One region of the Lentzea sp. NPDC055074 genome, then DNA from elsewhere that is predicted to be linked to it. Evidence: riboswitches for the same ligand, from Rfam matches in the RefSeq annotation. Region 1 holds a riboswitch; each other region holds the start of a gene.

Region 1 (9,761 bases):
GCTGGGGCCAGGACGGGCCCCTGTCCGACCGCGCGGGCCACGACATCAACTACATCGCCGTCGCGGGGGCGCTGGAGCCCCTCGGACGCGCCGGCGGGCCGCCGTCGTTCCCGATCAACCTGCTCGGCGACTTCGGCGGGGGAGGGCTGCTGCTGGCCCTCGGCGTGCTCGCCGCGCTGTATGAAAGGGAACGCTCCGGACGGGGCCAGGTCGTCGACGCGGCCATGGTCGACGGGGCTGCGTTGCTGACGACGTTCCTGCACGGGATGCGGTCCGCGGGCATGTGGTCCGGTGGCCGGGGCGAGAACATGCTCGACGGCGGAGTGCCGTTCTACGACGTCTACGAGGCCGCGGACGGCAGGTACGTGGCCATCGGCGCGCTGGAGGAGAAGTTCTACGCCGACCTGGTCCGCGTGCTGGGGCTGGAGGACGCTCCGTCGCGCAACGACCCGGCGAACTGGCCTGAGCTGCGGGAACGCATCGCGGCGGCGGTGAAGACCCGGCCGCGCGACGAGTGGGCGGACCTCGCGGAGGGCACGGACGCGTGCCTGGCGCCGGTGCTGACCCCGGCCGAGGCGGCGGTTCACCCGTACAACGCGGCGCGCAACTCGTTCGTGGACGTGTCCGGTTCGCCGCATCCGGCTCCGGCGCCCCGCTTCGACCGCACCCCGGCGGGTGTTCCCACGGCTCCGGTTTCGACCGGGACGAACACCGGGGAAGTGCTTGCCGACATGGGTGTGGCGGAGGCTCGAATTATGGAACTGCGTCGGTCTGGAGTAATTGGATGAATGTTCGGGTGCGCATTAATAGCGCCACGAAGGCGTGACGGTGCGTGATGGGGGACGTTCGGCATCCGGGTGAGGCCCGGTGCAACAGTCTCTCTTCCAAGCTGTGGGATGCGAGGGAGTCCGTGTTCACCTCGTGCCCAGGACATCGGCGCTGTTGACGCCCCTCTTTAGCCGCCATTCGGGTGACGTTGGGCGCCGTGCAGGCGTGTGCCGCTGGCGGAACCCCGGGACGGTTTGGCGTGGTCGTTGTTCATCGGCCGGGTGAATGAGGGACCATGTCGGGTGACACGGGCGGCCGGCCGCCCGACCGGTGAACCACACGGACGGAGAGGTACCTGTGAACCTCAAGAAGGTGCTAGTGCTGGCGGGCGTCGCGCTGGTGCTGTTCCTCCTGATCACCCAGCCCGAGCAGTCCGCTTCGGCGGTCCAGCAGGTTCTCGGCTGGCTGCGTCAGGGGGCGGAGTCGATCATCACCTTCATCAGGAGCCTCTTCGGGACGGCCACCCCGCTCAGCTAGTGACGGACGGTGATCCTCGGCCATCTGCGTTGAGCCGGATGGGTGGAAAGCGGCCAATCACGCACTGGTAACGGGTGTTCTGGCGATTCAGGGTCTGGCGATTGTCAGACCTACCGAATACCTTCCGCTGCAATGGCCGATCCCCGACCGACGAGGAGGCACATATGGTCGAGGACTCCGGGGTCCACGAGCTGTTGCAGCAGTGGGCGGCTGAACGGTCTGATGACGCAGAGATGCAGGAGGTGAACCGGATCAAGAACGCGTGGCTCGCGGAGGCTCCCCCCTCGGCGCCTGGCATCCCCGTCCAGCGGGGCGGCAGGAGCGGGTCGCGTGGCTTGGTCAAGGTCGACTCGGCGGATCCGGCCTACGTGGCCGCGATGCGCAAGCGGGCGCCGGAGGCACCCGAGGCACTGCTCGCCGCCGCGGCGAGCTACTGGCAGCTGGTGGGCGACGTCGCCGAGGCCGAGCAGTGGTGGGACGCGGGCATCAGCCCGTTGGACCAGCGCGCGCTCGACTACCGCGCGGCCGGCCTGTCCCCTGCCGACCTCGGGAGGCGCCTGGGACCGATGACGGTTCTCCAGCACCTTCGTCGTGGCTCCGCCGCGGCCTGGTGTGTTGCTCGTCTGCAGAGGCAGCGCCGGGACGGCGTGGCGTAGTGGACCGGGGCTCCGCGATTGGGGCCCCCATGTTCGCGGACTGCGCTCACCCCGATCGTTCCGCGTGTTCTGTGGGGGCCGAGCCCCCACGCCCCAGCCGGGGGCAAGCCCCCGGACCCCCACGGGGTGGCCTCCGTCAGGAGGCCTCACCCAAGTAGTCTGAGGTCGTGCGCGGCCTCCTTACTCCCCAACGTGTGCTGATCGCGTTCGCCTGTCTGGCGGCGTTGATCGTCTGTTGCGGGCTCGCCTGGTGGCAGTGGCAGCGCTTCGAGTCCGCCAGCGGCACGTTCCAGAACCTCGGGTACGTGCTCCAGTGGCCGCTCTTCGGCCTCTTCCCCCTTTTCATGGTGTGGCGGTTCCGCCGGCTGGCACGTCAGCGGCGTGACGAGGATCCGGTTGCACCTGCTCCCAGGCCGGAAAGTACGGTTGTCGCCGTCAAACCCGCGCCTGTCGAGCACCTCGACGATGACGAAGACGCGGAGCTCGCGGCCTACAACCGCATGCTCGCGGACCTCAACGCGCGGGACGGTCGTTGAGCGAAGGCGGGCAGATGAAGGGTGCGTTGACCCGGTTCAGGGTCATGGCTTACGTGGTCGGAGTCTTCCTGCTGCTCCTGGTCGTGGCGATGGTGCTCAAGTACGCCGCGGACATGGGTGGCGCGATGAAGGTCGTCGGCCCGATCCACGGCTTCCTCTACGCCATCTACCTGGTGATTTCCGTCGACCTGGCGCTCAAGCTGCGCTGGTCGATCAAGGGCACCCTGCTGGTCCTGATCGCCGGCACGATCCCGTTCCTGTCCTTCTGGGCGGAGCGCAAGGTGGTCGAGAAGACCGCGCAGGGCGTGCCGTTGTGACGTTTGGCCTGCTAGCGTCTGGGGCTACCAACTGAACACGGCCGTCGATGTCGCGCGGGAGAGTCCCCTTCAGCGGGGACACCGTAGGAGCAACTCCTCCCCGGAATCTCTCAGGTACAGGTACCGCACGACGAAGGCAACTCTGGAAAGCAGGCTGCTCGGCAGCCTCGCCCACGGTGCAAGTCACGCTCTGCGTGGCGAAGCTCTCAGGCTCATGACAGAGGGGGAGGCTCGCTCTAGTGAGGAGTCTCCGATGGACCGTGTCATTCTTCTGATGCCTCAGCCGGCCGCGTCCGGTCCTTTGGCGCACCCTGGAGGAGCGTTCTGATGTCCCGCCTCACGCCTCTGAACGCCGAGCACGAGCAGCTCGGCGCGATGTTCACCGACTTCGCGGGCTGGCGGATGCCGCTGCGCTACTCGTCCGAGCTCGCGGAGCACCACGCGGTGCGCCAGACCGCGGGCCTCTTCGACCTCACGCACATGGGTGAGATCGTCCTGACCGGCCCGCAGGCGGGGGAGGCCCTCGACTTCGCGCTCGTCGGCCACATCTCGGCGCTGGCCGTCGGCAAGGCGCGCTACACGATGATCACGCAGGCCGACGGCGGCGTGATCGACGACCTGATCGTGTACCGCCTGGGCGACCAGGAGTTCATGGTCGTCGCGAACGCCTCCAACGCTTCAGTGGTGGCTGAAGCACTGGTCGAGCGCGCCGCCGGCTTCGACACCGTCGTCGCGGACAAGTCGACGGACTACGCCCTGATCGCGATCCAGGGCCCCAAGTCCGTCGAGATCCTGTCCGGCCTGACCGAGACGGACCTGGCGTCGGTCAAGTACTACGCCTCGTACCCGTCCACGGTGGCCGGTGTCGACGCCCTGCTGGCACGCACCGGCTACACCGGCGAGGAGGGCTTCGAGCTGTTCGTCGCGCCCGCCGACGCGCCGGCCGTCTGGGCGGCGCTGCTGACCGCGGGCGAGACGCACGAGCTCAAGCCGTGCGGTCTCGGCTGCCGCGACACGCTGCGCCTCGAAGCCGGGATGCCCTTGTACGGCAACGAGCTCACCACGTCGCTGACGCCGTACAACGCGAACCTGGGCCGCGTCGTGAAGCTCGACAAGCCGGGCGACTTCGTGGGCCGTGACGCGCTGACCAAGGTCGCCGAGTCCGGTGTGGACTCGGTCCTGGTCGGGCTGAAGACCCCCGAGCGCCGTGCCCCGCGCCACGGGTACGCGGTGCTGAACGGCGACGAGGTCGTGGGCGAGGTGACGTCGGGCGCGCTGTCCCCGACCCTCGGCTACTCCGTCGCCATGGCCTACGTGACGAAGGCCAGTGCCGAGCCGGGCACCCAGTTGCTGGTGGACGTCCGCGGCAAGAAGCAGCCGGTCGAGGTCGTCGCACTTCCGTTCTACAAGCGCGCCAAGTAGGGAGATCTTCCAGATGTCCGACCAGTTCAACGCTTCCCTCGCGGAGTACGACCCCGAGGTGGCCGAGGCCGTTGCGGCCGAGCTGGCTCGCCAGCAGGGCACGCTCGAGATGATCGCCTCGGAGAACTTCACGCCCGTCTCGGTGCTGCAGGCGCAGGGCTCGGTGCTGACGAACAAGTACGCCGAGGGCTACCCCGGCCGCCGCTACTACGGCGGGTGCGAGCACGTGGACGTCGTCGAGCGCCTCGCCATCGAGCGCATCAAGTCGCTCTTCGGCGCCGGCTTCGCGAACGTCCAGCCGCACTCGGGCGCGCAGGCCAACGCGGCCGCGATGTTCGCGCTGCTCCAGCCCGGCGACACGATCCTCGGCCTGGACCTCGCGCACGGCGGCCACCTGACGCACGGCATGCGGATCAACTTCTCCGGCAAGCTCTACAACGTCGTGCCGTACCACGTCGCGGACTCCGACGGCCGCGTCGACATGGCCGAGGTCGAGCGCCTGGCGACCGAGCACCGCCCGAAGCTGATCGTCGCGGGCTGGTCCGCCTACCCGCGTCAGCTGGACTTCGCCGAGTTCCGCCGCATCGCGGACTCGGTCGAGGCCTACCTGATGGTCGACATGGCGCACTTCGCCGGCCTCGTCGCCGCCGACCTGCACCCGTCGCCCGTGCCGCACGCGCACGTCACGACGACCACGACCCACAAGACCCTCGGCGGTCCCCGTGGCGGCGTGATCCTGTCGAACGACGCCGACATCGCCAAGAAGATCAACTCGGCGGTGTTCCCCGGCCAGCAGGGCGGCCCGCTGGAGCACGTCATCGCGGCCAAGGCCGTGGCGTTCAAGCACGCCGCCTCGCCGGAGTTCGCGGACCGCCAGCGCCGCACCCTCGAAGGCTCGCGGATCCTCGCCGAGCGCCTGTCGCAGGCGGACGTCGCGGCCGCGGGCGTGAAGGTGCTGACCGGCGGCACGGACGTGCACCTGGTCCTCGTCGACCTGGTGAGCTCCGAGCTCGACGGCAAGCAGGCCGAGGACGTGCTGCACCAGATCGGCATCACGGTCAACCGCAACGCCGTCCCCAACGACCCGCGTCCGCCGATGGTGACGTCCGGTCTGCGGATCGGCACGCCGGCGCTCGCGACCCGCGGGTTCGGCGAGGTCGACTTCACCGAGGTCGCCGACGTGATCGCGGAGGCCCTCAAGCCGAACGCGGCGATCGACGAGCTGCGCGCGCGTGTCGAGGTGCTGGCGGCGAAGCACCCGCTGTACTCGACTCTCTGAGCCGAACCGCGAAGGGGCGCCACCGGAGAACGGTGGCGCCCCTTCGCGTTCTGCGAACCCTGGAGCGAAACGACGGGAACCCCGGCCCCTTCCCCAGGGCCGGGGTTTCACCGTGTCAGGGTGATGTGTGTCTCAGATGGACCGTCCTAACGGGACGCTGTGGGGTTACGCAGCCGGAGCCGTCACACCAGGCGGGAGGCACTCGACGTTGCGCTTGCCGTTGGGCTGGATCACGAACCACGTGTTGCCGATGCCCTGGCCGGCCCACTTGCCCGGCGCCGGGTCCTTCGAATAGGTGTAGAGAGGCCAGCCGTCGATGGCGACCTGCTTCTTGCCGTCAGCGCGGGTGATCAGCGAGACCAGCTTCGAGTCGACGCCTTCCAGCTGCGGAACCGTGTCCGAGAACAGCGGCGGCCACGTCACCGCGCACTGGTCGTTGCAGTTGGACTTGCCTTCCGGCTTCGGAACGTCCTTGTCGAAGCGGTACAGGGTGCGGCCATCGCCGTCCTGGACGACCTGGCCCATCTTGTCCACGCTCTTGCCGACCAGCCTCAAGGTGCTGACCGGTGCTGCTGCGGGGGGCTGCGCCGCCGGGGGCTGCGCGACCGGGGTCTCCGGGGCCTGCTGCTGCACGGGGGCTTCGGGGGCCTGCGCGGGTTCCTGGAGTACCGGGGGCTGACCCACGTCGCCGTAGTCACCGAGGACGCCCAGGTCGGTTTCGGTTTGTGCCACCGGCTTGGAGTTCGTGCCACTGCCCGTGGCGCTCCAGACACCCAGACCCAGCACAACTGCGAGTCCCGCGGCGAGCCCGATGGCAATGCGGTTACGTCGGATCACACTCATGTCCTCCTTGTCCATCCGTTCGCTCTATCGAGGCCATACGGCCGGGGTTGCGTCTCGGTTCAGAAACGAACCGAACCTCTTGCTGTCTCGAACGTCTGGCGGAGCCGGGTAACGCAGGAGGTGCAGGGTGGTCGTCGCTGGTCAGCTGGCGGGAATGGCCGAACGGGTGCTGGGTGCGCCCTTGCCGATCGGATTTCGGGCTTGGGACGGAAGCGTCGCCGGGCCGCAGGACGGCACGGTGCTCGTGATCCGGTCGCGCGACGCGTTGCGGCGGCTCGTGTGGAGTCCGAACGAGCTGGGGCTCGCGCGCGCGTACGTGAGCGGGGAGCTCGACGTGGAGGGTGACCTCGCGACCGGTCTCTCCCAGATCTGGGGTCTCGTGCGGCGTGGTGTCACGCGGCGGCCCAAGCTCACGGAGGTCGCGAAACTCGCAGTGCAACTGAAAGTGCTGGGACCCAATCCGGACGCGCCGAAGGAGGAAGCACGGCTGCGGGGCGCGCTGCACACCAAGAGCCGCGACCGGGACGCCATTTCGCACCACTACGACCTGAGCAACGACTTCTACCGGCTCGTGCTCGACCCGAGCATGGCCTACTCGTGCGCGTACTTCACGTCCGAGGACGAACCGCTCGCGCAGGCGCAGCACAACAAGCTCGACCTCGTCTGCCGCAAGCTCGGCCTCCAGCCCGGCATGCGCCTGCTCGACGTCGGCTGCGGGTGGGGCTCGATGATCATCCACGCCGCGAAGCACTACGGCGTGCACGCGACGGGCGTGACGATCTCCGCCCAGCAGCGCGCGCACATCCTCACCCGCATCGAGGCCGAGGGCCTGACGGGTCGCGTCGAGGTGCGCCTGCAGGACTACCGCGAGGTGCGCGACGAGCCGTTCGACGCGATCTCGACCATCGAGATGGGTGAGCACGTCGGCGAGAGCAACTACCCGGAGTACGCCGCGACGCTGCACCGGCTGCTCAAGCCCGAGGGACGCCTGCTGCTGCAGCAGATGTCGCGCGGCCGCAACGCACCGGGCGGTGGCGCGTTCATCGAGTCGTACGTGGCGCCGGACATGCACATGCGCCCGGTCAGCGCCACGACGGGCTTCCTCGAAGGAGCCGGCCTGGAGATCCGTGACGTGCACGCGCTGCGCGAGCACTACGTTTGGACCGTGCGCGCCTGGGCCGAGACCCTGGAGGAGCGCTGGGACGACGTCGTCGCGTTGGTCGGCGAGGGCCAGGCACGGGTCTGGCGCCTCTACCTCGCGGGCGGCGCGCTGACGTTCGAGGAGGGCCGGATGGGCGTGGACCAGATCTTGGCGGTGCGGCGCAGCGAGAACGGTCGCAGCGGCATGCCGCGCGTGCGCCGTGAGCTGGTGGCCCGATGAGCTTCCTGATCAGCCTGGTGGTCGTGCTGGCGCTGCTGAGCCTGCTGTTCCTGTACGCGGACTCCCGCAAGCGCTACGACCTGATCGACTCCGTGTGGGGCCCGGGCTTCGCCGTGATCGCCGTCGTCACGCTGCTGTTCGCGGACGGCGAACCAACTCGCCAGTGGGTGGTCACGGCTCTGACCGTGGTGTGGGGCGTACGCCTGGGCGTGCACATCCACTCGCGCAACCGGGGCAAGGACGAGGACCCGCGGTACCAGGACATCCTGAGGCGTGCCAAGGGAAACCCGCGCCTGCGCATGTACCGCGTCTACCTCCTGCAGGCCGTTCTGATGTGGATCGTCTCGCTGCCCGTCCAGGCCGCGCAGCATCTTTCGGCCCCGTTCGGAGTGGTAGATTGGCTGGGCACTGGCGTGTGGTTGGTCGGCTTCACCTTCGAGGCCGTGGGTGACTGGCAGCTCTCCCGGTTCCGTGCGGACCCGGCGAACAAGGGCGCCGTGATGGACCGCGGGTTGTGGCGCTACACGAGGCACCCGAACTACTTCGGCGACTCCGTCGTGTGGTGGGGCCTGTACCTGTTCGCGCTGCACACGTGGCTGGGCGCGCTCACGATCGTCGGCCCGGTGGTCATGACGTGGCTGCTCGCCAAGGGCAGCGGCAAACCGTTGCTGGAGAAGGACATCGTGTCGCGCCGTCCCGGGTACGCCGAGTACGTGCGGCGGACCAGCGGGTTCTTCCCGCTGCCGCCGAAGAGCCGGGTGGGGTAGCGGCGAGGGTTCGGGCGGTGCGCGAACGCTTGCGCCCCGCCCGCGCGCTCGCGGTGAGACCCACTCGCGCGGTGGTCCGTTCGGACTGAATCGTGCGAGGAAGCGCACGTCACAGCGCCCGTGCCGCACGCGTGCGCGGGTTAGTGTTGGGCGTGGGCAACGACATCTCCTTCCCGCGCCAACAGGCGCGCACCCAGCGGTTCACCGTCGGCGCACCGAGGACCTTCGCGGTGTCGTCGGACGGCGCACGCGTCTTCTTCCTCCGCCCGGCCACGGCCACGAGCCGTGCGAACGGGCTCTGGGAGCTGAACACCTCCACCGGCGCCGAACGGCTGCTCGCCGACCCGGCGACGCTGCTGTCCGATCCGGAGGACCTGCCGGCCGAGGAGAAGGCGCGCCGCGAGCGCACCCGCGAGTCCGGTGCGGGCATCGTCGGGTACGCGCTGTCCCGCGACGCGTCGGTGGCCTCGTTCGCGCTGTCCGGCCGGCTGTTCGTGGCCGACCTGACGTCGGGTGACGTCCGTGAGCTGCCCACCCGTGGCGGTGTCATCGACCCGCGGGTCGACCCGACGGGGCGTCGCGTGGCCTACGTCACGCGCGGGGCGTTGCGGGTGGTCGAGCTGTCGTCCGGTGAGGACTACGAGGTCGCCGCCCCGGACGGCGAGGACGTGACGTTCGGGCTGGCCGAGTTCATCGCGGCCGAGGAGATGTCGCGCTACCGCGGCTACTGGTGGGAGCCGGACGGCACCCGCCTCATCGCCGCGCGCGTGAACAACGCGCCGGTGCAGCGCTGGTACATCGCCGACCCGGCGAACCCCGGCACGGCCGCCACCGAGATCGCCTACCCGGCGGCCGGCACGGCCAACGCCGGCGTGTCGCTGCACGTGGTGTCGCTGGACGGCACCTTCGTCCCGGTGCTGCTCGAGTTCGACTACCTCAACGACGTGCACTGGTCGTCCGGCGGTGCCCCGCTGATCACGACGCAGACCCGCGACCAGCGCACCCGTCGCGTCTACACGCTGTCCCCGGACACCGGCGCCGTCACCGAGCTCGCGGTCGAGACCGACCCGGCGTGGCTCGAGGTCAGCGACGGCGCTCCGGCGTGGACTCCCGACGGCCGGCTCGTGCGGATCGTCGGCCAGGGGGACGAGTACGCGCTCCAGGTGGGCGACGACGTCCTCACCCGCGGCCTGCAGGTGCGCCGGGTGCTCGACATCGCCGACGACTCGATCCTGGTGGCCGCCTCCGCCGACGA
Region 2 (9,761 bases), on a different contig from region 1:
GCCGGTCGCTGGTCCTCGTCGACACCTCGGCGTCGATGACGCACCGCACGATCTCGGCGCGGTCGAAGGTCACCCCGGCCAAGGCCGCGGCGGTCTTCGGCGTCGCACTGGGAGCGAAGGGCGAGCAGGTCGACGTGGTCGGCTTCGCGGACGGCACGTTCCGGCACGACGTGAAGCGGGGCGCCTCGGTGATCCGCGAGGTGGACCGGTTCCTGAAGCGCATCGGCGAGGTCGGCCACGGCACCGACATCACCGGGTCGCTCAAGCGCTCCTACCGGGGCCACGACCGCGTGTTCATCATCTCGGACATGCAGACGATCGGTGGGTACGCGGGGCAGGGCGTCTCGGACGCGGTGCCCGCGCACGTGCCGATCTACGGGTTCAACCTGGGTGGCTACGGCAACGCCGCGTACGCCACCGGCAAGGCGCACCGCCACGAGTTCGGCGGCCTGTCGGACGCGACGTTCAGGATGGTCCCCCTGCTCGAGGCGTGCCGGAACGCAACCTGGCCGTTCTGAGGTGTGTGAGAGCTCTCCTGACGCGGAGAGCTCTCACACTTACTATCAGTTAGCGTTGTGACCAGCTATGATACTGTTATGGAGTACAACGTGTTCGCGAAGGCGTGCCCCTCGCGCCCCACGCTGGAGCACGTCACGGGCAGGTGGGGCGGCCTGACGCTCGGCGTGCTCGTGGACGGTCCGCTGCGCTTCAACGAGCTGCGCCGCCGCGTCGACGGGGTCAGCGAGAAGATGCTCTCGCAGACGTTGCAGGCCCTCGAGCGCGACGGGCTCGTGCACCGGGAAGCCCAGAACACGAACCCGCCGCGCGTCGACTACAGCCTGACGCCGCTCGGGCGCGAGACGGCGGACAGGCTGCTCGCGCTCATCCACTTGCTGGAGGCGCGCATGCCGGACGTGCTGGCGGCTCAGGCCGCTTACGACGCCCGCTGACCTAACACTCGATGACGTTCACGGCGAGGCCGCCGCGTGCCGTCTCCTTGTACTTGACCGACATGTCCTTGCCGGTGTCCCGCATGGTCTTGATGACCTTGTCGAGCGACACGAAGTGCGAGCCGTCGCCCCGCAAGGCCATGCGCACAGCCGTGATGGCCTTGATGGACGCGACGGCGTTGCGTTCGATGCACGGGATCTGCACCAGGCCGCCGATCGGGTCGCACGTCAGCCCGAGGTTGTGCTCCATGGCGATCTCGGCGGCGTTCTCGACCTGTTCGGGCGTACCGCCCAGAACCTCGGCGAGACCGCCGGCGGCCATCGAGCAGGCCGAGCCGACCTCGCCCTGGCAGCCGACCTCGGCGCCGGAGATCGACGCGTTCTCCTTGAACAGCACGCCGATCGCGCCCGCCGTGAGCAGGAACCTGACCACGCCGTCGTCGGACGCTCCCGGCACGAACTTCGTGTAGTAGTGCAGGACCGCGGGGACGATGCCGGCCGCGCCGTTGGTCGGTGCGGTGACGACACGGCCGCCTGCCGCGTTCTCCTCGTTGACGGCCAGCGCGAAGAGCGTCACCCAGTCCATGACCCGCAGCGGGTCGGTGACGAAGTGCTCCTTCTCCAGCGTCCTGCGCATCTCGGCGGCGCGGCGGCGCACCTTCAGGCCGCCCGGCAGGACGCCGTGCTCGGTGCAGCCGCGTTCGACGCACTCCTGCATGACGTGCCAGATGTGCAGGAGTCCTTCGCGGACCTCGGCTTCCGTGCGCCACGACAGCTCGTTGGCCATCATGATCTCGCTGATCGACAGGCCGGTCTCGCGGCAGCGCGCGAGGAGCTGGTCGCCGGTCAGGAACGGGTGTGCCAACGGCGTCGAGTCGGGCTTGATCCGGTCGGTGCCCGACGCGTTCTCGTCGACGACGAAACCGCCGCCGATCGAGTAGTAGACGGCGTGCTCGACCGACTTCCCGCCGCTGAACGCCTCGAAGCTCATCCCGTTGGGGTGCAACGGGAGTGACTTGCGGCGGTGCATGACGAGGTCGCGGTCGTGCACGAAGTCGATCTCGTGCGCGCCGCCGAGCTTCAGCCGGCCGCCGGAGATGATCTCTTCGACGCGGTGGGCCGCGGCCGCGGGGTCGACTTCTTCGGGCAGGTTGCCTTCGAGACCCAGGAACACGGCCTTGGGACTGCCGTGCCCGTGTCCGGTGGCGCCGAGCGAGCCGAACAGCTCGACGTGCACGCGGTCCACTGAGGACACTCCGTCGCCGAGCTTGTCGACGAACATCGCGGCCGCGCGCATCGGTCCGACCGTGTGGGAGCTGGACGGTCCGATGCCGACGGAGAAGAGGTCGAAAACGCTGATCGCCACTGATCAGTCCTTCGTGGTGGTGGAGCGGTCAGTCAGGCCCATGTCAGTCGGACTTGGTGAGCTCGGCGTACTTCGCCGCCGTGAGCAGGTTCTCCGCCGAGTCCACGCGGACCCTGAAGAGCCAGCCGGCGCCGTACGGGTCGCTGTTCACGACCGCCGGGTCGTCCACGACGGCGCTGTTGACCTCGATCACCTCACCGGTGACGGGCGAGAACAGGTCGCTGACGGACTTGGTGGACTCCAGCTCGCCGCAGACCTCGTTGGTGACGACCTCGGCACCGACCTCGGGAAGCTGGATGTACACGATGTCGCCGAGGGCGTCGGCGGCGTACTCGGTGATTCCGCAGGTCAGCGGGTCCTGGGTGCCCGGCGTCCAGTCGACCCACTCGTGCTCGACGGTGTAGAGCAGGTTCTCGGGGAACTCCACGGCGGCGACTCCTCTGGCTGTGACGGATCAGGAAACTTGCGCCCCCTCCGCCGTGCAGAGTTGCCTACCCCGAGTGGTCTTGCTGCCTGAGAGTGTGCGGGAGCTTGCCCCTTCGGCGCCCCGACCGGTTCGTCGAGGTCTCTCCCACGCGGGTTCTGGCGCTCGCGCGCCGCGGCCGGTGTTCAGTTGTCCGCGGCGAACGCTATGTGCGGCCCCCGCCGAGTGTCAACGCGGGATGGTCCAGGGGAACGCGAACGAGGCTCAGGTCGCTCTGTCCCAGACGAACAAACCAGGGGGTGGCAGATAGTGCTGCCAGCACAGTGACATGGCCTCGCGACTGGCCCACATTATGAGATGTCGGCCACCGAACGGAGGAGTCATCGTGCGGATCGCAGTTCCCCGCGAGATCAAGAACCACGAGTACCGCGTCGCTCTCACCCCTGCCGGTGCGCACGAGCTGACCAGCCGCGGGCACGACGTCTACGTCGAGCAGGGCGCCGGTCTCGGTTCCGCGATCACGGACGAGGAGTACCTCGCCGCGGGCGCCAAGATCCTCGCGACCGCCAACGACGTGTGGGCCGAGGGTGACCTGGTTCTCAAGGTCAAGGAGCCGATCGCGGAGGAGTACCCGCGTCTCCGTGCCGGTCAGACCCTCTTCACGTACCTGCACCTCGCCGCCGACAAGCCGCTGACCGAGGCGCTGCTCGCGTCCGGCACCACGGCCATCGCCTACGAGACCGTGCAGCTGCCGAACCGCTCGCTGCCGCTGCTCGCCCCGATGTCCGAGGTCGCGGGCAGGCTGGCCCCGCAGGTCGGCGCGTTCGCGCTGATGAAGCCCTCCGGTGGCCGCGGCGTGCTGCCCGGTGGCGTCCCCGGTGTCGCCCCGGCCCGCGTGGTCGTCATCGGCGGCGGCGTGGCGGGCGTCAACGCCGCCACCATCGCCGTCGGCATGGGCGCGGACGTGCAGATCCTCGACACCAACGTCGACCGCCTGCGCCAGATCGACGCCCAGTTCCAGGGCCGGCTGCGCACGCTCGCCTCGAACTCGTTCGCCATCGAGCAGGCCGTCCGCGAGGCCGACCTGGTCATCGGCGCCGTGCTCGTCCCCGGTGCCGCGGCCCCGAAGCTCGTGTCGAACGCGCTCGTCGCGGACATGAAGCCGGGTTCGGTGCTCGTCGACATCGCCATCGACCAGGGCGGTTGCTTCGAGGACTCGCGCGCCACCACGCACGCCGAGCCGACCTACGAGGTCCACAACTCGGTGTTCTACTGCGTCGCGAACATGCCGGGCGCCGTCCCGCGCACCTCGACCTACGCGCTGACCAACGTGACGCTGCCGTACGCGGTCGCGCTGGCCGACAAGGGCTGGACGCGGGCGCTGAAGGACGACCGTTCGTTGGCCCTGGGTCTCAACGTGCACGCCGGTCAGCTGACCAACGGCCCGGTGGCCGAGGCGACCGGTCTGCCGCACACGCCGCTCGAGAGCGTGGTCTGAAAGCCAACTGAATGAATGAGGCCCCCGCACGCGTGAACCGCTGCGGGGGTTTCGCCTATCTGAGGGCGGCTACGCGGGCCTTGATGCCGTCGATCACGCAGTCCAGTCCGAACTCGAACTGCCCGTCCAGCGTCCACAGGTCCGGCTCGTCCAGCATCGCGACGTAGCGGGGGTGCTCGTCCCGGTAGAGGTCGGCGATCTTCGCCAGGTCCGGCGGCGAGTCCATCCCGCCGCGCCCGAGGAAGTTGACCTCCGCGATCGCGTGCCCGTTGACGAAGCTGCCCACCGCGGAGATCGACTGGGCGGCGGCCACGGTCGAGAGCCCGGCACGCAGCATCGGCTCGAACATGGCGTCCGCGTACGCCACCGCGTTCGGGCCGAACGTGTTGAACTCCCCGATCCCGCGGATCCACCACGGGTGCTTGAGCGCGAGCTGGCGCAGCTCGTGCATCATCCCGCGCACCGCGGTCTCCCAGTCGGCCTCGGGATCGGGGAGGGTGAACTCGCCGTAGACCTCGTCGAGGCAGAGCTCGATCAGCGCGTCCTTCGTCGGCACGTGCCAGTACAGCGACATGGGGGCGGCGCCCAGTGCCGCCGCGAGCTTGCGCATGGACAGCTTCTGCAGGCCGTGCTCGTCCAGCATCTCCATCGCCTTGCGGACGATCGCCTCCCGGCTGAGGCCGAGAGGCTGACCGCTGCTGGGCCGGGGTTTGCTGAACCAGACGCTGTCCACGCCGACGATCCTATGCACGCCTGAGCAACACGCTGGCCACAACACCTCCCAGGAACACCGCGATCGCCCCGATCACGAGGCTCACGCTCATGCCGTCGGAGAACGCCTCGCGCACGACGGTGATGTCCGCGCCGCTGTGCAGCGCCTCGGAAAGCGACCGGCCCGGAACTCCGTCCGGCAACGAGGCCACGAACCGCGCCGACAGCAGCGCACCGAGCACCGCGATGCCGAACGAGGAGCCCAGCTCCGTCAGCGTGCCCGACAGCCCGGACGCGATGCCGGCGCGTTCCGGCGGGATCGACCCCATCAGCGCGTTGACCGCGACCGGTTGGGACACACCGACACCCACGCCGATCAGGATCAGACCGGCCAGCGTCGGCGGGTAGGTCGTGCCGATCGACAGCAACGCCACGCCGGCCGCGACGATCGTCATGCCCAGCAGCATCGCCGTGCCCGCGCCGAGCTTCATCACCAACTGCCCCAACGTGTTGCTGGTGACGAGCAACGCGATCGCCATCGGTGCCACCCGCACACCCGCCTCCAGCGGGCTGTAGCCGAGCACGCCCTGAAGGTGTTGCGTCAGCAGGAAGAGCGAGCCCGCCATGCCGAACGCCGCCAGCACGCCCGACGCCACCGCGCCGGTGAAACGGCGGTTCCGGAAGAACCCGAGGTCGAGCATCGGGTCGGCGGTGTGCCGTTCCCACAAGGCGAAACCCGTCATCGTGACCAGGCCGATCGCGACCGGCACGCCGAACTCGGCCGAGCCGAACCCGTGCTCCGGCACCTCGATCACCGCGTACACGATCGACACCATGCCGATGATCGACAGGATCGAGCCGAGCACGTCCGGCTTGCGCACGGTCGGGTCCTTGGACTCCGGCACCAGCATCGCGACGGCCGCGACCGCGAGGACCGCCACCGGCACGTTGATCAGGAACACCGAGCCCCACCAGAAGTGCTTGATCAGCGCGCCGCCGATCACCGGCCCGGCCGCGAAGCCGAGGCTCGTGACAGCGGCCCAGATGCCGATGGCCTTCGGGCGTTCCTTGTCGTCGAAGAGCTGCATCAGCACGGCCAGCGTGCCCGGCATCAGCACGGCGGCGCCGATGCCCATGAAGCCGCGGGCCGCGATCAACGCCTCGGACGAGCTCGCGTAGGCCGCGACCGCACTGCCCGTGCCGAACAGCACCAGGCCCACCAGAAGTGCGCGCTTGCGGCCGAACCTGTCGCTCAGCGACCCCGTCGTGAGCAGCAGGCCCGCCAGCGCCAGCGAGTAGGCGTTGATCATCCACTGGATGTCGGCGGTGCTCGCGCCCAGGCCCGTGGAGATGGACGGGATCGCCACGTTGAGCACGGTGTTGTCCAGCACCACGACCATCACGGACAGGCAGAGCACGCCGAGCACGGCCCAGCGTTGCGGGTGCGGGTGCACCACGGCCTTCTCGGTCGTCGAAGTCATCGTTCCTCCCCCTTACGGTGTACGAGGAACTTACAGCGTACGAGAGGGTAGGGCGCAACAGGATTGCACTCAGAACGGAAAGGTTTTTTGGGAAAAATAAAGGGCGGCCGCGCTCAACCAGCCTGGGGGTCACTGGGAGCGGGGCCGCCGTGACCAAATATAGCGGGCCTTGGCGCACCGCGCCCAGCACCCCCACCGAAACGCGACCCGAAAGTTTCCCCGAGTGGACCACTGCCCGTGTCCGGCTCGTCCAGCAAACGAGTGAATTCCCGAGTTCGCGGTGCGGCGAGCAGGGGGTTCGGCCGATGAAGACGGAGTCGGGTGTCCCTCGAAGGGAGATTCCATGGCTGAACCACAGGGATGGATCCACTGCCACGACCCGTTCGGTCGCGACAGGTCCATGACCGTTCTGGTGGAGAACGACCGGGTTCTGCTCGTCACGCCACCAGGCGAGACCGCTGTGATGTCCGCCACCCAGACGCGCCGGCTGGGCTCTTTGCTCGACCAGGCCACGGCGAAGATGTGATGGACGAGACCCTGCGCGACGCGGTGCTGCAACGCCTGGCACTGCTGGACAAGGTCGCCGAGCACGGTGAGGCCGAGGCGCTGGTTCCGCTGGCCCGCGCGGAGATCCACCGCCTCGCGGACGGCTGGCGGCTGCTCCTGACGGTGCACCAGCCCGACGAGGACGGCCGGTGCAGGGCCTGTCCCGGCTGGCTGCGGCGCCGCCGGTGGCCGTGCCAGATCTGGAACATGGCGCACCAGCACCTGATCGGCGAGGGACTGCCCCATCGCGAGCGGCGGCGGCCGTTGCGCAACCCTTTCACTCGATCAGGTGTCATCGAACTGCCGGAGGAGACACCGGCCGAGATGACCACCGAACTGCCGGTCCTGGCCGACGGTCCACCGGTCGTGCACCGGGCGCCCGTCGTGTCTCGTCCCAAGCACGCCTTGCCGGAGTGACCTTTCAGGCAGGATGGGCCGCATGCATGACGGCAGCGGCCTCATCGCGGTCCAGAACCTGACCAAGCAGTTCGGTCCGGTGGCCGCGGTGCAGAACCTGAGTTTCACCGTGTCACCCGGCAGCGTGACGGGCTTCCTCGGCCCGAACGGCGCGGGCAAGACGACGACCCTGCGGATGTTGCTGGGTCTCGTGAAACCCACGGCCGGCACGGCGACGATCAACGGACGCCCGTTCCACCAGCTCGGCCAGCCCGGCCGCGTGGTGGGCGCGGTGCTGGAGGCGCAGGGGTTCCACCCCGCGCGTTCCGCCCGCAACCATCTGCGCGTGTACGCGGCGGCCATCGGCGTGCCGGACGCTCAGGCCGACCAGGTCATCGGCCTGGTCGGCCTGAGCACCGCGGCCGACCGCAAGGTGGGCGGGTTCTCGCTCGGCATGAAGCAGCGGCTGGCGCTGGCCACCGCGTTGCTCGGCGACCCCCAGGTGCTCGTGCTGGACGAACCGGCGAACGGGCTCGACCCCGAGGGCATCGCGTGGCTGCGGACGTTCCTGCAGTCCTACGCGCGCATGGGGCGCACGGTGCTGATCTCCAGCCACCTGCTGGCGGAGGTCGAGCAGACCGTCGACCAGGTCGTGATCATCTCGCGTGGTCAGACGATGTTCTACGGGCCGTTGGAGCAGTTGCGGCAGTCGCAGCAGAAGCGCGTTCTCGTGCAGCCGTCGGACCACAACGCCCTCGCGAACGCACTGCGTGCTGCGGGCGTGCAGGCCATCGAGCAGCTGCCCGACGGCAGGCTCGCGGTGTCCGGTGTGGACTCCAGGCAGGTCGCCGACACCGCGTTGCAGGCGGGCGTGTCGATCTACGGCATCCAGGAGGAGCAGGTCGACCTCGAGCGACTGTTCTTCCAGCTCACCAGTGGCCAGTACGCCGGGTACGCGCCGGCTCCGCAGAATCCGTATCAGCAGCAGCAGGGTGGTTGGGCCTGATGGGCAACCTCGTACAGGCGGAGCTCCGCAAGACCACGACGACCGGGCTGTGGTGGGGTCTGCTGATCCCGACCGCCGTGCTGGCGCTCGGCTGGGGGCTCGCGACCGGCCTGCTGGGACAGTTCTTCGTGGACCTCGCGTCGAGCAGCGACGTCGACGAGGTGTCGGACTTCATCGGCGTCACGCCGGAGCAGTGGAAGATCTCGCTGTTCGGCATGGCGCGGGCGATCAACATCTCGACGATCTTCCCGATGATCTTCGGTGCGATGGCGATCTCGGGTGAGCTCAGCCGCCGGACGATCACCACCACGTTCCTGACCGCGCCGTCGCGCATGCACGCGTTGCTGGCGAAGATGCTGGTCTACGTCCTGTGGGGCGCGATCTACGGCCTCGCGATCATGCTGTTCCTGGGCATCGGCGTGGTGCTGACGAGCGACTCGGGCCAGCTGCCGGACGCCGGTGGCTGGGTGATGCTGACGCTCGTCTGCGTGCTGTCGTCGATCCTGATGACGATGTTCGGCGTGGGCGTGGGCGCGCTGGTCCCGAACGTCGCGGGGGCGGTCGTGCTCCTGCTGCTGTACTTCGTGGTGATCGAGAACGTGCTGCACGGCGTGCTCGCGTACCTCGAGGTGCCGGCGGTGATCGGCTTCCTGCCGAACGGGTCGATCAACGGGCTGACCGGCTCGGTCGCCGTCGACATGTTCCTGTCCGCGGCGGGGGTCGTGCCGCCGGAGATCGAGGACGTGCTCCGCGCGATCGCCGGTGCCGTCGGGGCGCAGGACTGGTGGCTGTCGGGAATCGTGTTCCTCGGCTGGGCCGGCGTGGTGTTCGCGGGCGGCTGGGCCGCCACCCAGGCCAAGGACATCACCTGACCTGCGGTTCCTGACGTCACAGTTTTATGTCGGACCCCGAACGTACTGTGGGTCCCGTGACGAAGGGCTGGATCCGCCGACTGACCGCGGCGTGCTGGCAGCACCCCCGCCTGGTGGTGCTGTCGCTGCTCGCCGCGGTCGTCGGCGTGGGTCTTCAGGCAGCGGGTCCGTTGCTGCTCAAGACGGCGATCGACGACTCGACGGGCGGCCGCACCGATCGGCTGTGGCCACTGATGGTGGCGTTGATCGTCCTCGAGGTGCTGACCTTCGGGTCCGCGTTCCTGCGCCGCTATCTGGGCGGACGGTTGGCGCTGGGCGTGCAGCACGACCTGCGGCTCGGCGTGTTCTCGGCGGTGCAGCGGCTCGACGGCGCGAAGCAGGACGAGATGCGCACCGGACAGATCGTGTCGCGCTCGATCACCGACCTGCAGCTGGTGCAGTCGCTGCTGATGATGGCGCCGCTGGCCGTGGGCACGGTGGTGTTCGCGCTGGCCGCGCTCGCGGCGATGAT
Region 3 (9,761 bases), on a different contig from region 1:
CGGCCTCGATCGCCGTCGTGACCGCACCGGCCACCTGGTCCTCCGGCACCTGGTAGACGCCGAAGCCGAGTTGAGGGATCCGAACTCCGTTGTTCAACGAGATCAGCGGAACCATGCGGGTAGCTTCGCACCGTTGTAGACGTCGTGCATCGCCTTGATTGTCGCGACGAGTTCGTGCCTCACCTCGTTTGGTGCCAGCACTTCCACGTCCGCGCCGAATTTGAGCAGGTCAGCGACGACGTGCCGGTACGACTCGGTCGGGAAGCCGAACTCGTGGCCCGGTTCCGGTGCGAGCTCCCGGATCACGCGCGCCTGGTACCCGCTGAGCAGGTACTGCGACTTGTCCAGTCCCTGGCGGGTCATGCGGACGGTGACGCGCTCGCCGTACATGCGGGCCTCGAACTGCTCCGACCACTCGGCCCAGAACCGCGCGAGGTCGAAGTCCTCCGGGCGGTCGAACGTGTCCGGTGTGGCTTCGAGGGTGAGCACGCGCGAGACGCGGTAGGTGCGGCCGCTGCCGACGAAGTACCAGGTGCCCGCTTTCAGCACGAGCCCGTACGGGTCGACCTCGCGGTCGACGGTCTGGTTGCCCCAGCGCTGGTAGGTCATGCGGATCCTGCGCTGCTCCCACACGGCGTCGGCGATCGTGGCGAGGTGCTCGGTGGGTTCGTCGCCGCGGAACCACGTCGGGGTGTCGAGGTGGAAGCGCTGGCGGATCTGCTCGGCGCGCGACCGCAGTTCCGTGGGCAGCGCGGCGAGGAGCTTCAGCTGGGCGGCGGCCGCGAACTCCCCCAGCCCCAGCGCCTGCGCGGGTCCGGGGAGCCCTGCGAGGAACAGCGACTGCGCCTCGTCGGTGGTGAGGCCGGTCAGCCGGGTGCGGTAGCCGTCGACCAGCTGGTAGCCGCCCGCCGGGCCGCGGTCGGCGTAGATCGGGACGCCGGACGCGCTCAGGGCCTCGACGTCGCGGTAGATCGTGCGCGGCGAGACCTCCAGCTCCTGCGCGAGCTCGTCGGCCGTCATCCGGCCCCTCGACTGCAGGAGCAGGAGGACCTGAAGGAGCCTGCCGGATTTCATGGGATGAACCTGACACGATCTGTCAGGAATTACCAGCAGAGTGGGCGCCATGAAGGCAACCGGAACCATCGAAGTGAAGAGCTGGGACGAGAAGACCTGGGACGGCCGGTCCTACCAGGACGTCGAGGGACGCAAGCTCACCGAGGCGCACGTGCGGTTCGGGTACGCGGGTGACGTCAGCGGCGTCGGCAGCTGCCGGTACCTCATGTACTACGGCGAGAACGTGGCGTGGACGACCGCGCTGGAGGAGATCACGACGGACGAGGGCACGCTGGTGCTGCGGCACGTCGGCGCGTACCGGTCCTCTGTGGAGGCCGTCATCGAGGTCGTCGACGGCACCGGGAGGTACCTGAACGCGCGAGGTGCGGTGTCGGTGGACTGGGCGGAGGATGGCAGCGGCACCTACACCCTGGAGTACGAGGTCTGACGATGACCAACGCCCCCACCTACGTCGCGGCCAAGGCCCGGATCACCTCGCTCGTCGAGGGACGCGATCCCCAGACGCCCGTGCCGGCGACGCCCGGCTGGTCGGTCAAGGACGTGGTGGCGCACCTCGCCGGCGGTCTGCGCGACTTCGCGGACCGCCGGTTCGACGGCGTCGAGTCGGGCGAGTGGGGCGAACGGCAGGTGCGCGACCGCCGTGACAACTCGCTCGCCGACGCCTTCGCCGAGTGGGACGCGAACCTCCTCCTCGCCGCGGACCTGTTCGACACGCCGATGGGGCCGGTCCTGGTCTCGGAGGTGGTCGCGCACGAGCACGACCTCCGTGCGGCGCTGGGGGTTCCGGGCGACCGGGACGGCGTCGAGGTGCGGGCGGCGCTGGTGCGGCCGTTGCAGGAGCTCGACCAGCGGATGCGGGAGAACGACGTGCCCGCGTTGCGGATCACGCTGGAGCACGGGGACCGCGTGCTCGGGCACGGCGAGCCGGCCGGGACGTTGCGGACGACGTCGTTCGAGCTGATGCGGGCCATCGGCGGGCGGCGGTCGGCCGACCAGATCAAGGCGCTGCCGTGGGACGGCGATCCGGACGTGTGGATCTCGTCGCTGGCGTTGTTCGGTCGGCACCGGCCGGAGCCGTTCGAGGAGTAACTTCCTCGGCTGTGAGCGACTGGCTGGCGGACACGCGCGACTCCTACGACACGGTGGCGGTCAGCTACGCGGACCTCACGCGCGGCCTGCTCGACGGCCTGCCGCACCTGCGGGCGGCGCTGCGGCTGTTCGCGGAGGAGGTCAGCGGCCCGGTCGTGGACGTCGGCTGCGGGCCCGGTGACATCACCGCGCTGCTGCACGGGTTCGGTGTGGACGTGTCCGGGATCGACCTCTCCCCCGCGATGATCGCGCTCGCGCGGGAGAGCCACCCCGGGCTGCGGTTCGAGGTGGGGTCGATGACCGAGCCGATCGGCGGTGAGCTCGGCGGGATCCTCGCCTGGTGGTCGTTGATCCACGTGCCCGACGAGCTCGTTCCCGTGGTGTTCGGGCACTTCCGCGAGGCGCTGCGGCCGGGCGGGTTGCTGCAGCTGGGTTTCCACGTCGGGGACCGCACCAACCGCAAGACCACGGGCTACGGAGGGCACCCGATGCGGGTGGACGTGCACCTGCGGCCGCCGGACCGGGTGGCGGGCTGGCTGCGGGACGCGGGCTTCACCGTCGAGGCGCGGTGGCTGTTCGGCGAGAACGGCGAGGACGGCGCGGTGCTGTTCGCCCGGCGCGGGTGAGACCATCTGCGCCGTGTCAGAGGAACAGATCTGCCAGCGTTGCGGTGAGACGGTCGAGCTGGAGACCGAGGACTTCGAGCTGTTCGAGCGGATGCACCCGGACTGCTTCCACTTCGCGTTCGAGCACGACCTGAACCAGCCCGGTCTGAGCGCCGACGAGAACTGCGGCGACGACGCCTGCCCCGTCGGGGCGTGAAAAAGGGGCGCACCCCCGAGTGCGCCCCTTCTCCCTCGAACCACGTCAGCTGCTGTACGCCTCGAGCGGCGGGCAGGAGCAGACCAGGTTGCGGTCGCCCTTCGCGCCGTCGATGCGGCGGACCGGCGGCCAGATCTTCGGCGTGCTGCTCTGGCCCGCGGGGAAGACGGCCTCCTCGCGGGTGTACGGGTGGTTCCACTCGCCGGTCGTCACGCAGGCCGCGGTGTGCGGGGCGTTGCGCAGCGGGTTGTCCTCGACGGGCCACTCGCCGGCGCCGACGCGGTCGATCTCGCGCTTGATGGCGATCATGGCGTCGATGAACCGGTCGATCTCGGCCAGGTCCTCGGACTCGGTCGGCTCGACCATCAGGGTGCCCGCGACCGGGAACGACATCGTCGGGGCGTGCAGGCCGTAGTCGGCGAGGCGCTTCGCGACGTCGTCCACCGTCACGCCGGTGGCCTTGGTGATCGGGCGCAGGTCGAGGATGCACTCGTGGGCGACGAAGCCGCCCTCGCCGGTGTAGAGGACCGGGTAGTGCTCGTCGAGGCGGCGGGCCACGTAGTTCGCGGCCGCCACGGCGGTCAGGGTGGCGCGGCGCAGGCCGTCGCCGCCCATCATGCGCACGTAGGCCCACGAGATCGGCAGGATCGACGCGGACCCCCACGGGGCGCCCGAGATCGGGCCGACACCGGTGGCCGGGCCGGCCGTCGGCTGCAGCGGGTGGTTCGGCAGGAACGGGGCGAGGTGGGACTTCACGCCGATCGGGCCGACGCCGGGGCCACCGCCGCCGTGGGGGATGCAGAACGTCTTGTGCAGGTTCAGGTGCGAGACGTCCGAACCGAACTTGCCGTAGCGGGCGAGGCCGATCAGCGCGTTGAGGTTCGCGCCGTCGACGTACACCTGGCCGCCCGCGTCGTGGACCAGGCCGCAGACCTCGCGGACGGTGTCCTCGTACACGCCGTGGGTCGACGGGTAGGTGATCATGATCGCGGCCAGGTCGTCCGCGTGCTCGGCGACCGTGGAACGCAGGTGGCCCATGTCGATGTTGCCCTTGTCGTCGCACTTCACGACGACGACGCGCATGCCGGCCATGACGGCGGACGCGGCGTTGGTGCCGTGCGCGGACGACGGGATCAGGCAGACGTCGCGGTCGGCGTTGCCGTTCGCGCGGTGGTACGCGCGGATCGCCAGCAGACCGGCGAACTCACCCTGCGAGCCGGCGTTGGGCTGCAGCGAGACGGCGTCGTAGCCGGTGACCTCGGCGAGCCACGCCTCCAGGTCGGACACGATCTTCAGCAGACCGCGGGCGTCCTCGACGGGCGCGAACGGGTGCAGCGTCGAGAACTCCGGCCAGGTGATGGACTCCATCTCCGCGGTGGCGTTCAGCTTCATCGTGCAGGAGCCGAGCGGGATCATGCTGCGGTCGAGCGCCACGTCCTTGTCGGACAGCGCGCGCAGGTAGCGCAGCAGCGCGGTCTCGGAGCGGTGCGCGTGGAAGACCGGGTGCGTCAGGTAGTCCGAGGTGCGGCGCAGGTCGGCCGGGATGCCGTCGGCGGTGTCGGCGTCGATCGCGTCCACATCGGACCCGGTGACCCCGAAGGCCTCCCACACGGCGATGATGTGCGCGCGCGTGGTCTTCTCGTCGCAAGCGATCGCGACGACGTCGGCGTCGACGAGGCGCAGGTTGATGCCGGCCTCGCGAGCCTTCGCGACGACCGCCGCGGCCTGGCCCTCGACGCGGACCTCGACGGTGTCGAAGAACTCGCCGTGTACGACGTCCAGACCGGCCTCGCACAGGCCCGTGGCGAGCACGGTCGCGAGGCGGTGCACGCGGGTCGCGATCGAACGCAGGCCCTCGGGACCGTGGTAGACGGCGTACATGGACGCGATGACGGCCAGCAGCACCTGTGCGGTGCAGATGTTCGACGTGGCCTTCTCGCGGCGGATGTGCTGCTCGCGCGTCTGCAGCGCGAGGCGGTAGGCGAGCGAGCCGTCCGAGTCGACGGAGACGCCCACGAGACGGCCGGGCAGCTGACGCTCCAGACCGGACCGGACGGCCATGTAACCCGCGTGCGGGCCGCCGAAGCCGATCGGGACGCCGAAGCGCTGGGTGGTGCCGACGACGACGTCCGCGCCGATCTCGCCCGGCGCGCGCAGCAGCGTCAGCGCCAGCAGGTCGGCGACGACGACGGCCTGCGCACCGGCGTTGTGGATCTCCTCGATGAGCGCCTTCTGGTCGCGCACCACACCGGACGCGCCGGGGTAGGACAGCAGCACGCCGAAGAAGTCACCGCCGAGGCCCAGGCCCTCGATGCCCTGCGACAGGTCGGCGACGACGATCTCGATGCCGAGCGGCTCGGCGCGCGTCTCGATTACGGCGAGCGTCTGGGGCAGCGTGTCGGAGTCGATGACGAACTTGTTCGACTTGGACTTGCCGGCGCGGCGCACGAGCGTCATCGCCTCGGCGGCCGCGGTCGACTCGTCCAGCATGGACGCGTTCGCGACCGGCAGGCCCGTCAGGTCGCCGACCATCGTCTGGAAGTTCAGCAGCGCCTCGAGACGGCCCTGCGAGATCTCCGGCTGGTACGGCGTGTACGCGGTGTACCAGGCGGGCGACTCGAGCACGTTGCGCAGGATCACGCCCGGCGTCACGGTGTCGTAGTAGCCCAGGCCGATCATCTGCGTCATCGGGCGGTTCTGCGACGCGAGCTCGCGCAGCTCCGCGAGCGCCTCGGTCTCGGTGGCCGGGGCGGGCAGGTCCAGCACGAGGTCGCGCTCGTGGATGGACGAAGGCACCGCGTGCTGCGCCAGCTCCTCGAGCGACCCGACGCCGATGACGTCGAGGATGCGCGCGAGTTCGGCGGGGCGCGGGCCGACGTGGCGGTCGGCGAACGGGGTGCCGTGCTCGAGAGCGGCGAGCGGAATGCGGTCCTGCGTCATCAAACGCCTCCGGGGGGCTGCGGGCACACGTGTCCTGGTGCCCTCCCCGCTCTGTCCGTACCCGATGTCGGGCGCCTGAGAGGTTCACCCACCTGCACAGGCTGGGCTTTCACCGTCGGCGGGATCCCGGGGGATCCACTTTCCAGAGGCGTCTCGCTCGAGCGGTCCTGGATGCCTGAGAGGTTCCCGGGGAGGGACTTGCTCCTTCGGCGCCGGGCTCGGGGCCCGGTCTCTCCCGCCTGAGTTCAGCGACTACCCGCGAAGAATACCCGCAGGCAGTCCAGGTAGTCCCTAGGGACGCGACCTACGTCTCAGCACCGAGACCGGTGAGCACCCGTGCGACCGGGTCCGCCGGGTCGTCGCGGAGCGCTTCGAGCAGGTGCCGGGTGCCCACGACCGCGTCCCCGCGCCGGGCGGCGACGAGCTTCGCCCGTTCCACCGCGCGTTCCACGGTGCCGCCCGCGGGCAACGCGGACGGGTCCACGCCCGCCTCTCGCAGGGCCGCGGCGCCACCGGTCTCGAACTCCGCCTTGAGCCTGCGGCCCGCCACCGCGAGCTGGTGGTCGACGGTCAGCACCGCCTCGACGAGGTCCCGTGACGAGAGGTCACGCCGTGCGGCGACCGCGAGCCGTTCGGCCTCGTTGCGCACGACGGTCAGCATCGGACCGCCGAGCCCCTGGCCGCGCGAGACGAGCTTGGTCAGCCAGCGCACGTACCCGCCGCCGGACTCGCCCTCCAGGGCTCCCGCCTTGCGCAGCAACCACACGGCGGGTGCTTCCTCCTGCTCGGCGTAGGGCCGCGCGGCGTCGGCTCGCACGGCGTCGGCCGTCGCCTCGACGTCCACACCGCGCACCACGAACAGGTCGGCCGCACGACCGGAGTCCTGCGCCAGCAACGCGAGCGAGAGGTGGGTCGTGGTCAGCACGCCTTCGCCCGCCTGGCCGGCAGCGGCGAGGAGACAGTCCTCCAGCGCGCGGCTGACGGGCAGAACGGTGTCCACGCGGGCCAGGTCGCAGGCGGCGCTCATCAGCGCCGTGACGTCCGGATGGGACTCGGGAACGACACCGCCGTCGTCACCGGCCCAGTGCTCGGTCCCCCGCGCCATCGCCTGGGCCGCCAGCGACCTCACGCCGAGCTTGCGGCCCGGACCGATGGTGTCGATCAGCGAGATCAGCAGGTTCTCGGTGCCGAGGAAGCCGAACTCCAGCCGGACGGCTCGCTGCACCGCGGCGGCCAGCACCTTCACGACCTGCGAGGAAGGGGTGTGCGTCATGCCGTGAACGCTAGGGATCAGCGTGATCGCGGCGCTTCTGCCGACCGGCCACTCACGGCGGCCAGTCGGCCACGGTCATCGGGCCGGTCAGCCGGTGGCGCGCTCGCGACGCCGGCGGGTCAGCTCGTCCTCGGTCATCGGGGCGATCTCGACGCCGTCCGCACGTTCGGCCGGGAACTCGTGGATCGTGCCGGAGATCTCCCGCATCGCACCGCTCACCGCGATGCCGAACACGCCCTGACCGCCCTGCAGCAGGTCGACGACCTCCTCCGGCGAGGTGCACTCGTAGACGGTGGTGCCGTCGGAGAAGAGCGTGATCCTCGCGAGGTCCTGCACGCCGCGGCGGCGCAGGTGGTCGACCGCGACCCTGATGTTCTGCAACGAGACGCCGGTGTCGAGCAGCCGTTTGACGACCTTGAGCACCAGGATGTCCTTGAAGGAGTACAGCCTCTGGCTCCCGGAGCCGTGCGCCATCCTTATCGTCGGCGCGACCAGCCCGGTCCTTGCCCAGTAGTCGAGCTGCCGGTACGTGATGCCCGCGATCTGACACGCCGCGGGTCCTCGGTAACCGACGAGCTCGTCCGGCAGCGAGGAGTCCGGGAACAGTTCACCCTGCAGCCCGGATTCGGCCCTCAAGGGCGCTTCCTCGACCACGCCTGCCTCCCCTCGGAACGGCCACGAAACTCATGACCGTCAAGCCGCCGCGTCCACTCTCGTGAAGCGGCGACGTCCACTCGAGTTCGACGGTAAGACCGGTCCGATGGCAGGTCAACGCGACGCGCGGGGAGTTGCGACCCTCAACCTGAGGTTGAGAGTCATACCGTCACCCGAACTAGCACGTTCAGGTGACGTTTAGTGATCGTTTAGCGGCCATGACGACCGTAAGTAGTCTGATCGAGGGACATCCGAATGAACTGACCTGCCGCCCATACAAGACAGAGCGCGACCCCTGAAAACTCAGATGTCCGCTCCCCCGCAGTGCCTACGTATCCGCTCCACGGAAGTCCTCCGGGGAGACGGAGTCGAGGAACTCGCGGAACTTCTCCACCTCGTCCTCCTGCTCGTCCGGGATGATCAGGCCCGCCTCGGCCAGCACCGACTCCTCGGCGTGGATGGGGACGCCCACGCGCAACGCCAGCGCCACCGAGTCCGAGGGCCGCGCGGACACCCGCACGTCACCGTCGAACACGAGCTCCGCGAAGAACGTGCCCTCCTGCAGGTCGGTGATCCTGACCTGTTCGAGGTTGCGGCCCAGTGCCCCGATGACGTCCTTGAGGAGGTCGTGGGTGAGCGGTCGAGCAGGACGCACGCCCTGCTGCTCCAGCGCGATCGCGGTGGCCTCGACGCTGCCGATCCAGATGGGCAGGTACCGCTCGCCCTCGGTTTCGCGCAGAAGAAGGATCGGCTGGTTCTGGGGCAGCTCCACCCGCACGCCGACGACGCGCATTTCGCTCATCGGGCCTCGCCTCCCTCTTTTTGTTCGGGGACGACCCGGTTTCACACCCGAGCATCCCCCGGCGTACCTGTCCGACGCTACCCGCCAAGCGGGCCGTGTGCTCAATCGTTTCGGGCAGATCGTGATCAAGAAGGCACACATCTCCAGCTGATCAGGACTGGCGCAGGCCCGCTCTCACCAACAACGTGTGCAACGAGGTGAAGAGGCCTGCCAATTCCCGGATCGTCTCGGGATCTGAGAAGGACTTCAGCACGACCACCTCGTGATCCGCTGCTGCGCGGACCGCGCGCAGGTGCTCGCGCTCGACGCCGAGCCCGGTCATCGTCCGGATCGTGCGGAGCGCGGTGACGTCCTCGGTGGTGAACCGGCCGCCGGGGCCGGGGCGCAGCAGACCGTCGCGTTCCAGCTGGGACAGCTGGTCGGCGCCGAACCCGGTCTGGGCCAGCAGATCGATCCGGGAGACCGACGCCGCCGAGTCGGTCACGGCGTCGAGCTGCTCGCGGATCACCTTGAGCGGCAGGTACCTGTCGCGTTGTGCGGACAGCACGAACCGCAACCTCTCGACGTCCGCCACGCTGAACTGGCGGTAGCCGGAGGCGGTGCGTGCCGGGCGGACCAGCCCCTCCGCTTCCAGGAAGCGGATCTTGGAGATGGTGACGTCGGGGAACTCGGCCCGAAGCTGCGCGAGCACAGCGCCGATGCTCGAGTCCCCGCGTTGTGGCCGCCCGGCCGTCACGCGTCAGGCTCCCGCGGAGCCAGGACCCGTCAGGAAGACGAGGCGGAACTTGCCGATCTGGACCTCGTCACCGTTCGCGAGGACGGCCTGGTCGACCGGCTCGCGGTTGACGTAGGTGCCGTTGAGGCTGCCCACGTCGATGACGACGAACTCGCCGCTCTCCCGGCGGAACTCGGCGTGCCGGCGCGAGACCGTCACGTCGTCCAGGAAGATGTCGCTGTCGGGGTGGCGCCCGGCGCTCGTCGTGTCTCGGTCCAGCAGGAACCGGGATCCGGCGTTCGGACCGCGCTTGACCACGAGCAGCGCGGAACCGGCGGGAAGGGCGTCAACACCGGCAACGGCCGGCTCCTGTGCGGGCGCCTCGGCGCCGC

The links. A riboswitch is a leader RNA that binds a small molecule or an ion and turns the genes downstream of it on or off. The one in region 1 is predicted to bind glycine.
Region 2: it holds a riboswitch for glycine, as region 1 does, so the genes downstream of both, gcvH (glycine cleavage system protein GcvH) here and gcvT (glycine cleavage system aminomethyltransferase GcvT) in region 1, are expected to answer to the same signal.
Region 3: it holds a riboswitch for glycine, as region 1 does, so the genes downstream of both, gcvP (aminomethyl-transferring glycine dehydrogenase) here and gcvT (glycine cleavage system aminomethyltransferase GcvT) in region 1, are expected to answer to the same signal.

Annotation. Positions count from the first base shown of each region.
Region 1 is NZ_JBSGUQ010000019.1:132,689-142,449, forward strand. It holds gene ACWF7A_RS34270 (CaiB/BaiF CoA transferase family protein) at 1-788, shown strand, start outside; gene ACWF7A_RS34275 (hypothetical protein) at 1,126-1,305, shown strand; gene ACWF7A_RS34280 (transcriptional regulator) at 1,470-1,961, shown strand; gene ACWF7A_RS34285 (hypothetical protein) at 2,129-2,497, shown strand; gene ACWF7A_RS34290 (DUF3817 domain-containing protein) at 2,512-2,814, shown strand; glycine riboswitch at 2,860-2,950, shown strand; glycine riboswitch at 2,952-3,042, shown strand; gene gcvT (glycine cleavage system aminomethyltransferase GcvT) at 3,142-4,236, shown strand; gene glyA (serine hydroxymethyltransferase) at 4,250-5,515, shown strand; gene ACWF7A_RS34305 (COG4315 family predicted lipoprotein) at 5,681-6,352, opposite strand; gene ACWF7A_RS34310 (class I SAM-dependent methyltransferase) at 6,513-7,739, shown strand; gene ACWF7A_RS34315 (DUF1295 domain-containing protein) at 7,736-8,506, shown strand; gene ACWF7A_RS34320 (prolyl oligopeptidase family serine peptidase) at 8,659-9,761, shown strand, end outside.
Region 2 is NZ_JBSGUQ010000014.1:10,221-19,981, forward strand. It holds gene ACWF7A_RS28150 (TROVE domain-containing protein) at 1-518, shown strand, start outside; gene ACWF7A_RS28155 (winged helix-turn-helix transcriptional regulator) at 597-950, shown strand; gene ACWF7A_RS28160 (L-serine ammonia-lyase) at 952-2,316, opposite strand; gene gcvH (glycine cleavage system protein GcvH) at 2,360-2,743, opposite strand; glycine riboswitch at 2,808-2,900, opposite strand; gene ald (alanine dehydrogenase) at 3,126-4,238, shown strand; gene ACWF7A_RS28175 (TetR/AcrR family transcriptional regulator) at 4,294-4,971, opposite strand; gene ACWF7A_RS28180 (MFS transporter) at 4,982-6,430, opposite strand; gene ACWF7A_RS28185 (hypothetical protein) at 6,774-6,956, shown strand; gene ACWF7A_RS28190 (hypothetical protein) at 6,956-7,393, shown strand; gene ACWF7A_RS28195 (ABC transporter ATP-binding protein) at 7,416-8,378, shown strand; gene ACWF7A_RS28200 (ABC transporter permease subunit) at 8,378-9,250, shown strand; gene ACWF7A_RS28205 (ABC transporter ATP-binding protein) at 9,277-9,761, shown strand, end outside.
Region 3 is NZ_JBSGUQ010000020.1:139,038-148,798, forward strand. It holds gene ACWF7A_RS35350 (aldo/keto reductase) at 1-115, opposite strand, end outside; gene ACWF7A_RS35355 (helix-turn-helix transcriptional regulator) at 103-1,074, opposite strand; gene ACWF7A_RS35360 (DUF3224 domain-containing protein) at 1,124-1,501, shown strand; gene ACWF7A_RS35365 (maleylpyruvate isomerase family mycothiol-dependent enzyme) at 1,504-2,163, shown strand; gene ACWF7A_RS35370 (class I SAM-dependent methyltransferase) at 2,175-2,789, shown strand; gene ACWF7A_RS35375 (hypothetical protein) at 2,803-2,985, shown strand; gene gcvP (aminomethyl-transferring glycine dehydrogenase) at 3,031-5,925, opposite strand; glycine riboswitch at 6,078-6,173, opposite strand; gene ACWF7A_RS35385 (Clp protease N-terminal domain-containing protein) at 6,230-7,198, opposite strand; gene ACWF7A_RS35390 (MerR family transcriptional regulator) at 7,286-7,852, opposite strand; gene ACWF7A_RS35395 (bifunctional nuclease family protein) at 8,181-8,654, opposite strand; gene ftsR (transcriptional regulator FtsR) at 8,806-9,345, opposite strand; gene garA (glycogen accumulation regulator GarA) at 9,394-9,761, opposite strand, start outside.